2 regions of the Intestinibacillus sp. Marseille-P6563 genome follow, and region 1 is predicted to be linked to the other one. Evidence: riboswitches for the same ligand, from Rfam matches in the RefSeq annotation. Region 1 holds a riboswitch; the other holds the start of a gene.
What was found. Region 1 has a riboswitch for cobalamin ahead of EFB11_RS01185 (energy-coupling factor ABC transporter permease). Riboswitches for the same ligand answer to the same signal wherever they lie in the genome.
Positions count from the first base shown of each region.

Region 2: it holds a riboswitch for cobalamin, as region 1 does, so the genes downstream of both, EFB11_RS04830 (DUF2284 domain-containing protein) here and EFB11_RS01185 (energy-coupling factor ABC transporter permease) in region 1, are expected to answer to the same signal.

Region 1 is NZ_UWOD01000001.1:238,517-245,893, forward strand. It holds gene EFB11_RS01160 (cobalt-precorrin 5A hydrolase) at 1-305, opposite strand, end outside; gene cobM (precorrin-4 C(11)-methyltransferase) at 302-1,057, opposite strand; gene cobI (precorrin-2 C(20)-methyltransferase) at 1,054-1,746, opposite strand; gene cbiD (cobalt-precorrin-5B (C(1))-methyltransferase CbiD) at 1,743-2,870, opposite strand; gene EFB11_RS01180 (energy-coupling factor ABC transporter substrate-binding protein) at 2,932-3,261, opposite strand; gene EFB11_RS01185 (energy-coupling factor ABC transporter permease) at 3,265-4,005, opposite strand; cobalamin riboswitch at 4,152-4,339, opposite strand; gene EFB11_RS01190 (energy-coupling factor ABC transporter ATP-binding protein) at 4,460-5,287, opposite strand; gene cbiQ (cobalt ECF transporter T component CbiQ) at 5,300-6,091, opposite strand; gene zupT (zinc transporter ZupT) at 6,271-7,056, shown strand; gene EFB11_RS01205 (S-layer homology domain-containing protein) at 7,105-7,377, opposite strand, start outside.
Region 2 is NZ_UWOD01000001.1:915,040-922,416, forward strand. It holds gene eutJ (ethanolamine utilization protein EutJ) at 1-802, shown strand, start outside; gene EFB11_RS04800 (hypothetical protein) at 835-1,557, shown strand; gene EFB11_RS04805 (EutN/CcmL family microcompartment protein) at 1,573-1,857, shown strand; gene EFB11_RS04810 (4Fe-4S dicluster domain-containing protein) at 1,873-3,231, shown strand; gene EFB11_RS04815 (BMC domain-containing protein) at 3,235-3,774, shown strand; gene EFB11_RS04820 (ethanolamine utilization protein EutH) at 3,810-5,000, shown strand; gene EFB11_RS04825 (cupin domain-containing protein) at 5,022-5,459, shown strand; cobalamin riboswitch at 5,558-5,748, shown strand; gene EFB11_RS04830 (DUF2284 domain-containing protein) at 6,016-6,561, shown strand; gene dpsA (dipicolinate synthase subunit DpsA) at 6,671-7,377, shown strand, end outside.

The DNA.
Region 1 (7,377 bases):
TGGCCGGACACCAGCGAAATTACAAACCGCGCATTTTCATCCACGACCAATACCGCCGGGTCATAGGCCTTGCCCTGCAAATACGGCGCAATCGAGCGCACGGCGATGCCGGTTGCCCCCACGAAAATCAGCAGGCTGCAATCAACCATGGCTTGTTGCACCATACGGGAAAGTTTGGTGCCTTTGAGCGACACATCTACCCCGCGGGCATAGCACTCGATTTTGTCATCCGGCAACAGCACCGCGATGCGCTGCCCGACAGCAGCGCCCCGGTCGGTAAACGACACCACCTTGCCCCAGATCATCGGGACGCCTCGCGGAATTCGGTCGTAAAGGTCGGATCATACAGCTTGGAACGCTCATACACGTCGCCCAGGAAGCCGCCGACCGTGATGAGAGCCGTTTTGGTGATGCCCTCTGCGCGGGCAGCCTGCGCGAGTCCGCCAACCGTCGTGCGCACGACCTTTTCCTCCGGCCAGGTGGCTTTATAGACAATTGCTGCCGGGGTATCGGCGGTATAGCCGCCTTCAATCAGCCGTTCCGAAAGCTTTTCCAACTGTCCGGCGGACAGGAAAATCACCATCGTCGCGCCGTGAGCGGCCAACAGTTCGATCTTTTCCTTGGGCGGCACGGGGGTGCGCCCTTCCATACGGGTCAAAATGACCGTCTGGGAAACGTCCGGCAGCGTATATTCGGCTTTGAGCGCTGCCGCGGCGCCACAGAAGGAAGAAACTCCGGGCACGACTTCGTAGTCCAGCCCTTCGCGGTCAAGCACGTCCATCTGCTCGCGGTGCGCGCCATAGACGCAGGGGTCACCCGTATGCAGCCGCACGATCAGCTTTCCCGCGCGGGCTGCCGGAATCATGACGTCCATGACCTCTTCCAGCGTCATGGTCGCACTGTTGTAGACCGTGCAGCCCTCTTTTTTGTATTCCAGCAGGGCCGGATTGACCAGCGAACCGGCATAAACGATCACATCCGCCTGTTCCAGCAGCTTGGCGCCGCGTACCGTGATGAGATCGGGTGCGCCTGAACCGGCGCCCACAAAATAAATCATGCCTGCCCCTCCTTGACGATGATGATGGAAAAATATCCGGTCGGGTCGGTCAGCTCGTCCAAGTCGCGTACGACCCGCTCGCCTTCCATGGTGGCGCGCTCGACCAGCGCGGCCTGTTGCAGCTTGCCGTCTGCGCGCAGTTTTTCGCGCACATCCAAAATCGACCGGCCGGCCTTCATCAACACTTTAGTACCCGGCAGGGCCAGTCCTTCATCGGTGCTTTGGTGGGAAGCGGGCACGATATGCAGCATTTCGCTGCCCTCGACCAAGGCTGTGCCCACCGCAGCGGCCGCCGCGCAGAACGACGGCACACCGGGTACCAGCCGCGCATCATATCCGCGCGCGAGCACCCGTTTGTGAACATACCAATAGGTCGAATAGATGGTCGGGTCGCCCAGCGTCAGAAAGGCTACCATCTTGCCTTCGTCCAGCAGACGGCAAATTTCGTCCGCCGCGTGGTCGTGGCTTTGCGCCATTTTGACCTTGTCGCGCGTCATGGGCATATCGAAGTAGACCACCGGTTTGTCCTGTACAAATTCGGCCGCAATGGCCATAGCGGTTTTGTCGTTGCCCTCCGACTGGGGCGCTGCGATCACATCGCAGGTCTCCAAAATGCGGACCGCCTTGCGCGTCATCAATTCCGGGTCGCCCGGCCCAACGCCGACACCGTATAAAATTCCCTGTTTCATGTGTACTCCTGTAATCTTTGACAGAATGCCGCCGCACCAGCCGATTGAGCCAGTACGCCGTATTGGTTGGTAAACATCAAATATTCGATTCGGGCACGCCCACGCAGCCGGACAGCCAGCCGCGTTTCGATCGCCTGCCCGATACGAGCCAGCACGGCTTCCCGCAGGCCAACTGCATCCAGCAGGTCAATGCAGGCATCTACCGTGACCGAATCCATCAGCGCCTCAAGCGTATCGACCGGCGCGCCGCACAAGGCCGCATGCGCGGTAAAGACCTCCTGCCGTCCGTCGGCCACCGACGAATGAGTATTCATCACACCGGCTGCCAGCTTGACCAGTTTTCCAGCGTGACCGACCAGCAGAATGTCGGGAAATCCCTTGAACACCGCATAGTCAAGCGCATTCCCGATGAAATTGGAGCACTTGACCGCCCGTTCCAAATCCAGTCCCAGATGGTCGCGCGCAAAATCGGCGCCGTAATTGCCGGGACACAAAAATGCAATGCGCTGACCGGTGGTGAACACGCTGTCGAGTTCCAAATGGGTGGTATCCATCAGCGCCTGTTCGCTCATCGGCTCTACAATGCCGCTGGTTCCAAGAATGGAGATGCCACCCTGCACGCCCAAATGGCTGTTGTAGGTCTGTTTGGCAATCTCTTCCCCATTTTCGGCAGAAATGACAATCCGCAGTCCACCGCGGTAGCCACAGCCCAGCGCCGCCTGCCGGACGGCTGCGGTAATCTGCTCCCGCGGTCCGGGATTGATGGCTGCTTCCCCCACCGGACAGGCCAGCCCTGGCCGGGTCACCCGGCCGACTCCTTTGCCGCCTTCAATCGCAATGCCGCTTTCCATCTGCGCCACCGCGGCAAAAATACGAATGCCGTTGGTCACATCCGGGTCATCGCCGCTGTCCTTGCGAATGGCACAGACAGCGCTCGCTCCCTCCCAATGCACTTGCTCCGGGGTCAGATGTAAATCGGTCCCGCTCGGGGTACGCAACAGTACCTTTGCCGGCGCTTCCCCTGTTAGCAGCAGCATCGCGGCGGCCTGTGCAGCAGCTGCGGCACACGAACCGGTCGTATAGCCCCGGCGCAATTGTTTGCCGTTCTTATAAGCCAACTCCATATCGTTTCGCTCCTATCCCAACAAAAAAGCAGAGCGAGGAGGGACCGCTCTGCTTTCCGTATCATTGATCTTTGTGGTCGTTGTCCCGGTCGTGTTTTTTGCGTTCCACCCAGCGGCCCAGGAAAAACGCGATGATCCCAACACCGATGCCGGTCTGCACGCAAAACAGCAGGCTTTCCAGCTCACCGGGAAGTTCTCCACCCAAAAATTGTTCCAAAACCGGTGTATACCAAGGCTCATAGGCCTGGCCGGTCACTTCTTCGACCATCACACTGCCTGCATCATCCGAACCACCAAAGGTCGCGCCCGGCAGAGCGATTACCGGAACGACGATGAGCAGCACCGCAATGATGAGCAGCACAATCACTTTTTTCTTATTCGATTTTGTCATCGCTTACTTGACCTCCTCCGCATAACCGACCGCACGCAGTTCGGGGCGTGCGTAGGATTCCAAAGCGATCATGATGACGACCGTTAAGATGCCCTCCAAAATGGCCAGCGGCACCTGCGTCGGTGCAAAAACACCGAGGAATTTGATTGCCGCCAGTCCAATGCCGCCTTCGGGCGACGGATGAGCGAGCGCCAGCTGCAAACTGGTCACACAATAGGTAAACAGGTCGCCGACAGCGGCAGCCAGGAAGATGCCCACCATACGGTTGATACGCAGCTTCTGGCACAGTTTATAAATGCCGAACGCGACCAGCGGGCCGGCAATCGCCATCGAGAAGGTATTCGCCCCCAGGCTGGTCAGTCCACCATGCGCGAGCAGGATGGCCTGGAACAGCAGGACGATAATACCCAGGATGGATACGGCCGCCGGGCCAAATAGAATAGCGCCCAGACCGGTACCGGTCATGTGTGAGCACGACGCGGTGACCGACGGGATCTTCAGCGAGGAGATGACAAAGATAAAGGCGCCCGACATCGCAAGGAGTGTAATCGCCCGATGATCCCGATGCAATGATTTTTGAATCGAGAAGAATCCGGCGATGAGGAACGGTAGGGAAATCGCCCCCCACAGAATACACATTTTCACTGGAAGGTATCCTTCCATGATGTGCATGGCACCCGCCGCTGGAATCAGGCCGGCAGTAAGCGCGGCCGCAGCAGCAAAACCGATCATTTTCTTTTTCATTGTTTCTGTCCTTTCCCAATAAAAAATGCCGTTTCTGGATGATTCCCACTCACCCAAAACCGGCACCTAGGCATGTTCCTGCTGGTTTTTCGGCCCTCCACCGTCAGAAACTGCCTTTGCACACCGGTCATCGCTCGTAACCGTATGCATTTCTACTCTTAAAGGCAGGTTTTCTGACTCAGGCTTCATCGTCCGGCGCGGCCTTCCCAGAGAAACCCAGTGACACACAATGCGCCAAACTCTTCCATTACAGCGGCGGGACCGTAGGAGATTTGCACTCCTTTCCCTTTTCACCTGCGGCATGTGCGCAAGTACCTTCAAGATCCGGCAAGCATCGATTGCTTGCACCTGGAAGAAACATCTTTATTGTAATCGAAATGCGAAAACTTGTCAATATGCTACAAGGCATTTCGCATTCTTGTGCTAAAATTGATACAATCGTCCAAAATTCTGCTTACGAGTCCAAAAGCACATCCAGATCCTGTGGGATGCGCGGACAATCGGCCTGCGCAGGCACCAGCCCATGCGCCCGCAGCCGGGAAAAAACCTCCAGCATGGTTGGCTGCCGCAAATTGGCTCGTTCGATGATCTCTTGATTTTCAAACACCGCCAGCGGGCTGCCGTCAGCAATAATCTTTCCGTTGCAAAATACCACAATGCGGGAAGCCCAGCGGAAAGCAAAATCCATATCGTGCGTGGAAATGAGCAGCGTTTTTCCGGCCCGCGACAGGCTTTCAAGCACCTGTTCCAGCATCTCTGCCCCGGCAGGGTCGAGCGAGGCAGCCGGTTCGTCAAATAAAATCACTTCGGATTCCATGGCGATAATGTCGGCAATGCTCACCCGCTTTTTTTCGCCGCCGCTCATGTAATGTGGCGGCCGGTTACGGAAGGCCTCCAAATCCATGGTAGCAATCGCATGCTCTACCCGACGCTCGACCTCCTGCTTGGGCAGCCGCAAATTCATTGGCCCAAAGGAAATCTCGGCCAGCACCGTGGAAGCGATGATCTGGTCGTCTGCATTTTGAAACACCACGCCCACATGCTCCCGCAGCGCATTGCGCGAGCGCGCATCGATCGCTGTTCCGTGCAGACGGATTTCGCCCGCATGGGGCTCGAGCACCCCATTCAGGCACAAAAAGAAGGTCGATTTCCCGGCACCGTTGGTACCAAGCACCGCGATCTTCTCCCCGGCATACACATCCAAAGAAATATGCTCCAGAGCATGCTTGCCTTCTTCATAGGCGTATTCCAAGCCCTGGACGGATAAAATTGGTTGTTCCATGTTTTTCTCCTTTTACAGCAACCACCAAATCGCAAGCCCTATCATCCATACCAGACCAGCACACAGCCACTGCCGAGTTGTGACCGGCTTTTCCGGCTCCAAAAACCGCATCTCCCCCGTATAACACCGGGATACCATGGCATCGTAATAGGTATTTGCCTTGCGCATAGACAAAACGAGTAGATTGCCTGCGATTCCGCCAAACGAACGCAGAGATGTCCGCAAATCCCGATAACCCAGCCGGGATTCGGCAGCTGCCCGCATGCGCCCCTGTACATCCAGCAAAATGAAAATGAAGCGGTAGATGAGATACATCAGCTCGATCACCAGTTTCGGCGTATGGATTTTTCGCAACACTCCGACGATCTCACAGGCTGGCGTGGTCAAGGTCATAAAATACATCGCGCTGACCGCACCAAAGGCCTTGACCAGCAACCGCAGCGCCTCCCAGGCATCTGCTCGATTGATGTATAGATAAAACCAGTGCAGCGACAGACAAAAGTCCCCTTGCGGGGTCCAGGACACATTGCAGGCCAGCGTCAAACCGCTGAGCAGCAAAAAAGCTGCGGGAATGCTCAATAGTGCTCCATAATCACGCAGCGGCAATCCTCCCATACCAACGGTCAGGAAGCCCATGGCCGCGAACAGGAACACCGCCAGCCATGGATCATTGGCTGCAATGCAAAAAACCAGCGTCACACAGGAAAACAGCACTTTAAAACCGGCATTCCAACCGTTTAAACGGGATGCATATGCAAAATAATCGATCGATCGCACGCCCGCGTGCCGGTGGCCGGTTTTCATCGCGTTCCCCCCTGTCCATAATTAAAATCTATTATACAAACTTCCTGGAATTTCGTCAATCCGCACTTGGACTGCGTGAAGTCCGCCCCACATTTTCTTGTGTATTTTTATTTGACAGATACACAAGAGCATGTTATACTCATGTTAGTTAGCAATAGTTAACATCAAAGGAGGTTCCTATGCAACATACCCTTTTTGCATTTACATTGACTTTGATTGCGGGCCTCAGCACCGGCATCGGCAGCGCCATTGCCTTTCTGGCCCGGCAGACCAATAAGAGGTTTTTATCAGTCAGTCTGGGTTTTTCGGCTGGTGTCATGGTCTATGTATCCATGGTCGAGATTTTCGCGCAGGCACAGACAACGCTTTCCACCGCTTTGGGCGCCCGTCCTGGCAGCTGGGCTACTGTTCTTGCGTTTTTTGGAGGAATTGCTCTGATCGCCATTGTCGACCGCTGCATCCCTTCCTATGAAAACCCGCATGAAGTAAAACTCATCGAATCCGAACCACAGCCACAAAAATTGATGCGGATGGGTGTCTTTACAGCGCTGGCCATTGCCCTGCACAATTTCCCCGAAGGTCTGGCGACCTTTGTTTCGGCCTTGCAGGAGCCCGAGATCGCCATTCCGATTGTCGTTGCCATCGCCATTCATAACATCCCGGAAGGCATTGCCGTATCGGTCCCCATCTATCAGGCGACCGGTTCCAAGAAAAAAGCATTTCTCTATTCCTTTTGCTCGGGCTTTGCCGAGCCTGCCGGTGCTCTGATCGGCTGGCTGGTGCTGCGGCCGTTGATGAGTGACACGGTCTTTGGCTTGCTGTTTGCCGGAGTGGCTGGCATCATGGTCTTTATTTCGATTGATGAATTGCTTCCCGCCGCGCGCGAATATGGAGAGCACCATTTATCGATCTATGGATTTATCGCCGGTATGGCCGTCATGGCAATCAGTCTGCTGCTGTTTTAGACAAAAAAATAGGGCATGCCACAGGGCATACCCTATTTTCATCCTACATTATGCCGGGGTGTTTGTGCCACCGATCATATCCGTATAGGTATCCAGATCGCTGGGGAGCGTTACCTTTACCGAGCTGCCGGTTGCAGTGATGTCATAATTCAGAGTAATCGCCATATCGATCTTCTGATCCATAACATTGACCGAGCAATCCATATCCGCAGCCATGGACTTGAGCTGACCATTCTCCGGAGTTACGGTGATGGCAACGTTATCAAAGGTCATCGAACCCATATCCGCCGTCATGCCTGCCGAAGTCAGAATGTTTGCAAT
Region 2 (7,377 bases), 680 kb from region 1:
AAACGCCTATATGCAGCGTGTCAAGGATTCGGAAACCCAAACCTTCCGTCCGGTGGGGAGCAAGCTCAAAGTGGGCCTGGATCTGGGCACGGCCTACATCGTGCTGGTCGTGCTCGATGAGGAGGACAACCCGATCGCCTGTGAAAAGCAGGCGGCGAGCGTGCTGCGCGACGGTGTGGTCGTCGATTATTCGGGTGCGCTGCGCATTGTGCGCGAACTCAAGGCCAAACTGGAAGAACGGTTGGGCGGCGAAGAACTCATCAACTGCGCCATCGCCATGCCGGCCGGTACCGAATCGAGTGTGCGTACCCACCAGTATGTGGCCGAAGGCGCGGGATTTGAAGTCACCAACGTCCTCGACGAACCGACGGCGGCCAATTCCATCTATCAGATCGACGACGGCGTGGTGGTCGACATTGGCGGCGGCACGACTGGTCTGGCCATCTTAAAGGACGGCAAGGTCATCCAAATCGAGGATGAGCCCACGGGCGGCACCCATGTAACGTTGGTGTTGGCCGGTAACTACCACATCCCCTTTGACGAGGCCGAACAGATCAAGCAGGATTATACCCGCCATCGGGAAATTTTGCCGGTGGTCAAGGCCGTACTCGAAAAAATGGCCTCCATCGTCAATCGGTATGTGGACAAAAGCCAAGTCGATACCCTTTACCTGTGCGGCGGCACCTGTTGCCTGACCGGCATCGAGACCATCTTTGAAAAGGAGACCGGCATCCGGACCATCAAACCGGCCGATCCCTTCCTGGTCACCCCGGCTGGAATTGCGATGAACTGTAAGGTTTGATCCCCGAAAACCATGGGAAAGGAGGGGAACCTATGAATTTCGATGCGTTGGTGGATGAGATCGTTGCGCGGGTATCTGCCAAGATCGCGCAGCAGGAGTCCTGTGGTTCCGACGTCGGCAAGCCCAAGCTGCTCATCCTGACCGAAGAACACGGCAGCATCTGCCACGACATGCTGGAAAGCGAACGGCTTTTGAGCTATTACCAGACCGAATGCGCCTTGCTCAAAGACTACGACTGCGACATGGCATCCTATGAAGCGGTCATCCTCTTTGGCCTGACCAATGAAGCGCTGGCCCGGCTGGCGGGCGGCGTATGCGATACGCCTTTCACCCGTCTGGCGCAAAAAGCCATCCTGACCGGCAAAAAAATCTTTGTCCTCAAGGAAATGGTCGAACTGTACCGGTACGCCGAAACGGCGCCGCCCGCGTATTATGCGGTCCTGGAAAAGCAGCTTGCACTGCTTCAGCAGGCGGGCGTGGCGATCTGCCCGCTGGCCGAGCTGGAGGACGCGATTCTGTGCGATGAGGCCGCGGCCTGCGAACCGGCGGCCAGTCCGGCCCCCTGTGCCGCAGCGCCCTGCGCGGCGCCCGGTCGGGAAGTGAAGATTGAAAAGCGCGTCATCACCGAACGCGATCTCAGCGCGGTCTATGACAAGGATGTTTCGGTCATCCACATCGGCAAACGCGCCATTTTGACCGATCTGGCCAAGGAATACGCGCAGGCAAGAAAGGTTTCGCTCGTGCGGGACGAATGAACAGGTGGAATTGACATGAAAGTTGCAAAGGTGATCGGCAATATCTGGTCGACCCGAAAAGACGAAAAGCTCAGAAGCTATAAGCTGCTGATCGTGCAGCCCATCAACATTTTGGACGGTTCGTGTGACCGTACCCCCATCGTGGCCGCCGATACTATCGGCGCCGGAGTGGGCGAAACCGTGTTGATTGTTGCCGGCAGCTCGGCGCGCAGCGCGGCTGGGGATATGAGCGTGCCGGTCGATGCCACGGTCGTCGGGATTGTGGACGACCAGGAATTGCATCCCGATGCGCTGCAATAAGGTGGTGAACGATGGATGAATTTGCTGGAGGCGGTGAAAGACGCCGGAATCGTCGGTGCAGGCGGTGCGGGCTTTCCCACGCATGTAAAACTCAAGGCCAAGGCCGAATGGTTTATCGTCAATGCGGCCGAATGTGAGCCTTTGATCGAAACCGACAAATACTTATGCCGCACCTATGCAGACCGCATCGTGGCGGCAGCGGCGGCCGTAGCGGCCCATCTGGAAGCGTCCCATATTGTCATTGCGCTCAAGCGCAAATACCGGGACGAGATCGCAGCCCTGCGCGCGGCCATCACCCAGGCGGGTGTGCCCATCGAGCTGTGCGAGATGGATACCTTCTACCCCGCGGGCGATGAACAGACCATGGTGCAGCTGGTCACCGGCAAAACCGTACCCGAACGCGGGCTGCCGCTCGACGTGGGCGCCGTGGTCGACAATGTCGGCACCCTGCTGGGCATTTACGACGCCTTGATCGAGGGCACGGCGGTCAGTTCCAAATATCTCTCGGTGGTGGGCGAAGTGGCCGAACCCATCATGCTGCATGTGCCCATTGGCACGGCGGTGACCGATTGCATTGCGGCCGCCCATCCCCGCATTTCCGATTATGCCATCATCCTGGGCGGGCCGATGATGGGCAAGGTGGTATCCGACCCGCAGGCCATTGCCCAGGCCGTGGTCACCAAGACCACGGGCAATATCCTGGTGCTGCCGCGTGAGCATTACCTCATCGAGCGGTCGGCCCGCCCGCTCGAGCGCATCCGCGCCCAGGCCCGGGCGGCCTGCATCCAGTGCCGGATGTGTACCGACCTGTGCCCGCGCTATCTGATCGGGCATCAAATCCGCCCGCATCTGGTCATGCGCAACCTGTACCGGGAGAAAAGCCTGGAATCGGAAGCCGAATTCCTGCATGCCTTCGGCGACGCGGCCAACTGCTGCTCGTGCGGCGTGTGCGAGATGTTCGCCTGCCCGATGGGGCTTTCCCCGCGCAAGGTCAACGAGTACATGAAGGGCGCACTGCGGGAACGGGGTATCCAAGTACCGCGCAATATGGCACCTGAAGCGCTGCGTGAACTGGCGCTGCGGCGCATCCCGACCGAGCGGCTGATCGCCCGGCTGGGGCTGGCTGCATACAGCGGCCTGCACGCCCACACCTGCCAGGAACTTGAGCCCGATACGATTTTTGTCCCCTTCTCCCAGCACATCGGCAAACCGGCCGAACCCATCTGTCAGGTGGGTGACCGGGTGGAAAAGGGACAAAAAATCGCGCAAGCGGCGGAAAATGGGCTTTCCGCCAACATCCACGCTGGCATTTCCGGCGTGATTACCGAAATCACAGCGGCTGGAGCACGAATCTCCCGCCAAAAGGAGGGTTAAACGGTGGCAACTGCAATTGGCATGATTGAACTGAGCAGCATTGCCCGCGGCATCGAAACCTGTGATTACATGGTCAAAGCGGCACAGGTCGCGCTGCTGCGCTCCTCCACTGTTTGCCCGGGCAAGTATATGATCATCATCGGCGGGGAGACCGGCGACGTGCGCGCGGCCATGGAGGAAGGCCGCAAACGCGGCGGCGAACTGGTCGTCGATACGCTGATGCTTCCCAATGTACATGAGCAGCTCATCCCGGCCATCAGCATGACCAACCAGGTCGAGACCCGCGGCGCGGTGGGCGTGTTGGAGTTTTATTCCATCGCCTCGGCGATCGTGGCGGCCGATGTGGCGGCAAAGGCTGCGAATATCACACTGATCGAAGTCCGTACCGGCTACGCCATCGGCGGCAAGGGGTTTGTCACCCTGACCGGCGATGTCGGCGCCGTCCGGGCGGCCGTGGAAGCGGCACGAAAGGATGCGGAACTGCTGGTCGAAACCACAGTCATCCCGCGTCCGGATCGCAAGCTATTCGACACGCTGCTGTAAAAGGGGCGAGATAACAGAAAAAAGGAGGGTCACACATGAGTGTATTCACCGAAAGCGTACAGGCTTGGGTCAGCAACATTTCGATCAACTCGGTCATTATGATGATCATGATGATCTTTATGGTCGTCGGTGCGATCGACAAGATCCTGGGCAATAAATATGGTTACGGCGAACAATTTGAAGAAGGCTTCAACGCCATTGGCCCGCTGGCGCTGTCCATGGCCGGTGTTGTTGCAGCGGCTCCCGTTCTGGCGGAGATTTTAGGGCCGATCCTGAAGCCCATCTATACTGCCATTGGCGCGGATGCGTCCATGTTTGCTACCACCCTGCTCGCCTGTGATATGGGCGGCTATCCGCTGGCTATGGAACTGGCCAGCAATGAGGCAATCGGTAACTTTGCCGGCCTCATCCTGGGCACCATGATGGGCCCGACGATCGTATTTACCATCCCGGTTGCACTGGGCATCATCAAGAAAGAGGACCGCTCGTATCTGGGCGCCGGCGTTCTGGCTGGTATGATCACCATCCCGCTCGGCTGTATCGCTGGCGGCCTGGTCATGAATATGACGCCCTATAAGCTGTCTATTGGCACGATTCTCATCAACCTGGTTCCGGTTATCATCATCGCAGCCCTGATCGTCATCGGCCTGTGGTTTGCCCCGTCGGCTATGATCCGCGGCTTTAACGTATTCGGCACCGGCGTTACCATCGTCATCACGATCTTTACCGCCATCGCCGTCTTCCAGCAGATCACGGGTATCATGTTCCCGTTGTTCGACGTGATGTCCACGGTCGATCCGGAAACCGGCCTGACGCCGCTCAATTCCGGTCTGCTCACCTGCGGCCAGATTGGTATCGTCCTGATCGGTGCGTTCCCCATGGTCAAGTGGATCACCAAAACCTTCGGCGGTGCACTCAACAAGATCGGTGCTGCATTCGGCATGAACGATAAGGGTTCGGCTGGTCTGGTCGCCAACCTGGCCAACAACATCGCGATGTTCAACATCATGGATCAGATGAACCCCAAGGGCAAGCTGCTGAACGTTGCATTTGCTGTATCGGCTGCTTTCGTATTCGGCGACCATCTGGGCTTTACCGCTGGCAACAACCAGGATATGATCTTCCCGGTTATCGTTGGCAAGCTGGTTGCTGGTATCACGGCACTGATCGTGGCCAATGCACTCGCTCCCAAGCTGCTCAGCAAGATCGAAAGCGCAAACAAGTAAGAAGAAAGGGATTGTGTGCTTATGAATGTAAGTGAAGCTTTGATCCGTGAGATCGTAGAAAAAGTGATCCGCGAAACCATGGCACAGCCGTCGTGTGGTTTTGAAAAGCATATCGATCCCAGCGGCATCATCGGCATCCGGACTTCCACGGTCAAGTGTGAACCGTTCGAACAGGATGGCGTCCGCTTAAAGGATCTGGTCACCTTAGAAGAAGCACCCCGCATGGGTGCCGGGATCATGGAACTGGATCACACCAGTTTTGAATGGACTCTGACGTATGACGAATACGATATGGTCATCGAAGGCGAATTGGAGATCGAGATCGACGGACGGGTCATCAAAGGCGGCCCGGGCGATATCATTTACATCCCCCAAGGTAGCCACATCCATTTCCAGACCCCCAGTTTTGCCCGATATGCTTATTTCGTCTATCCCGCCAACTGGCAGGAACTCGGATAAACCGGCAAAGCGGGCTGGGTGCGAGCCGGGGTTCATCCCCCGGCTCGGCGCCCCGGCCTGTGCTTGACAGGGTGCCCTTGGAATGCTATACTGACCATAAATCCAATCGGTATCCAGGTGTTTCCCCGGCTGCGGGAAACTCAAAAGGGAAGCTGGGTGTGAATCCCACACAATGCCGTTGCTGTATTGGCCGAGCAGGCCGCCACAAAGTCACTGGATGGTTCCGGGAAGACGGCGGACTGCGCTTGGAGGCCTGAGTCAGAAGACCTGCCTGGATATAACGCACGTAAAAACCTTTCCGGTCCTGAAAGGGTGCACATCCACCGCCCGGCGGTTTGTTTGCTGTACCTGCTTTTTCGGTACAGCTTTTTTGTTTCTGTGCGCCTGATTTTTCTTTTACGCACAGAGTATGCCCGGATAGAGGAATATCCGGCCCACGCATCTCTGCATTCGAAGCTGGCGCCTGCCGATGCAGGCGGGACGCCAAGTGGATTGGCCGCGGCATGAGCGGGCGGGGTGTTCTGCCCCGCCCGTTTGCGGCAAGAGAGGACTCATCATGACAGATTTATGTACCACCCAGACCGCGGTGCGCCGCATGGCGGTCGATGCGTTTCTTAAGCAATATTACCGCCCGGAAAAATTCGCGCAAAGCTGCAATGGCTGTCCCTTCTACGGCAAGGTATGGTCCTGTCCGCCCGGTGTCCCCGATACGCCCGCTTTTTTCGCCGGATATACGGACATCTATCTATTGGGCGTACAAGTCACCTATACCGAGCTGGCACATCGCTGGCGCGATGTCCAGGCCGTACAGGATCAAACTTACGGCCTTGCCAAACGGGCGCTGCTCGAAACCCAGCTGGCGCTCGAAAAGCTGTTTCCCGGCGCGCGGTCGATTGCCGCCGGACGCTGCGAGCGCTGCGCCCATTGCATGCGTCCCAGCGGCTGCACCTGCATTTGGCCCGAGCGGATGCGGTATTCCTTTTCGGCTTTCCGCATCGACCTGAGCCGTCTGGCGGACGAGCAGCTTGGTTTTCCGCTCCAATGGAGCTCCGGCAAGCTGCCCGCCTATCATGTAGCATTGGGGGCGCTGCTGGTCCCCTGATCAATCAAGGCATGGATCGGTTTTTGACACCGACCCATGCCCTTTTTTCGAAAGGTCTCACCCATGGACCCATCCCGGCATAGCATGACGTTGAAGGAGGCGATGCAGTATGAAAAAAAGCACGTCGCTGGCCATTCTTGGCGGCGACATGCGGCAAGCGTTTTTGGCGCAGCTTTTGTGCGCAGACGGCCATACAGTCACGGTTTCGGCGCTGGAACGGCATCCATTTGATGCTGGAATCCGCCTGGGAGCGCCTGATTTTGGGGTAAAAGAGGCGCAGGCGATTATCCTGCCCATGCCGGCCGAACGCGAGGAAGGGCTGCTCAACGCGCCGCTTTCCAATACATCGTATCATATGCAAACCATTTTGGATGCCATTCCAGCGGGCAAACTGGTGCTGGCGGGTGCGGTCTCCCCGGCCCTGCGGGCACGGGCCGAACAAAACGACCTGCATCTGATCGACTATCTGGCCCGTGAGGAGCTGGCTATCCGCAATGCAGTCCCCACCTGCGAAGGGGCGTTGCAGCTTGCCATGGAAGAACTGCCCATCACCCTGCATGGGTCGCATGTGCTGGTCATCGGCAATGGGCGCATCGGCAGTATGCTGGCCCAGAAATTGCAGGCGCTGCATGCGCATGTGACCGTTTCTGCCCGTTCGGCCAAGGATTTTGCACGCATTGAAGCAGCCGGACATGGCTGCCTGCATACGGGCGCTCTGGCTGGGCATCTGTCCGGCTTTGACCTGGTGGTCAACACCGTGCCGGCACGGGTGCTCGGTATGGCCGAACTGGCGGAACTCCCACCCGATTGCCTGAT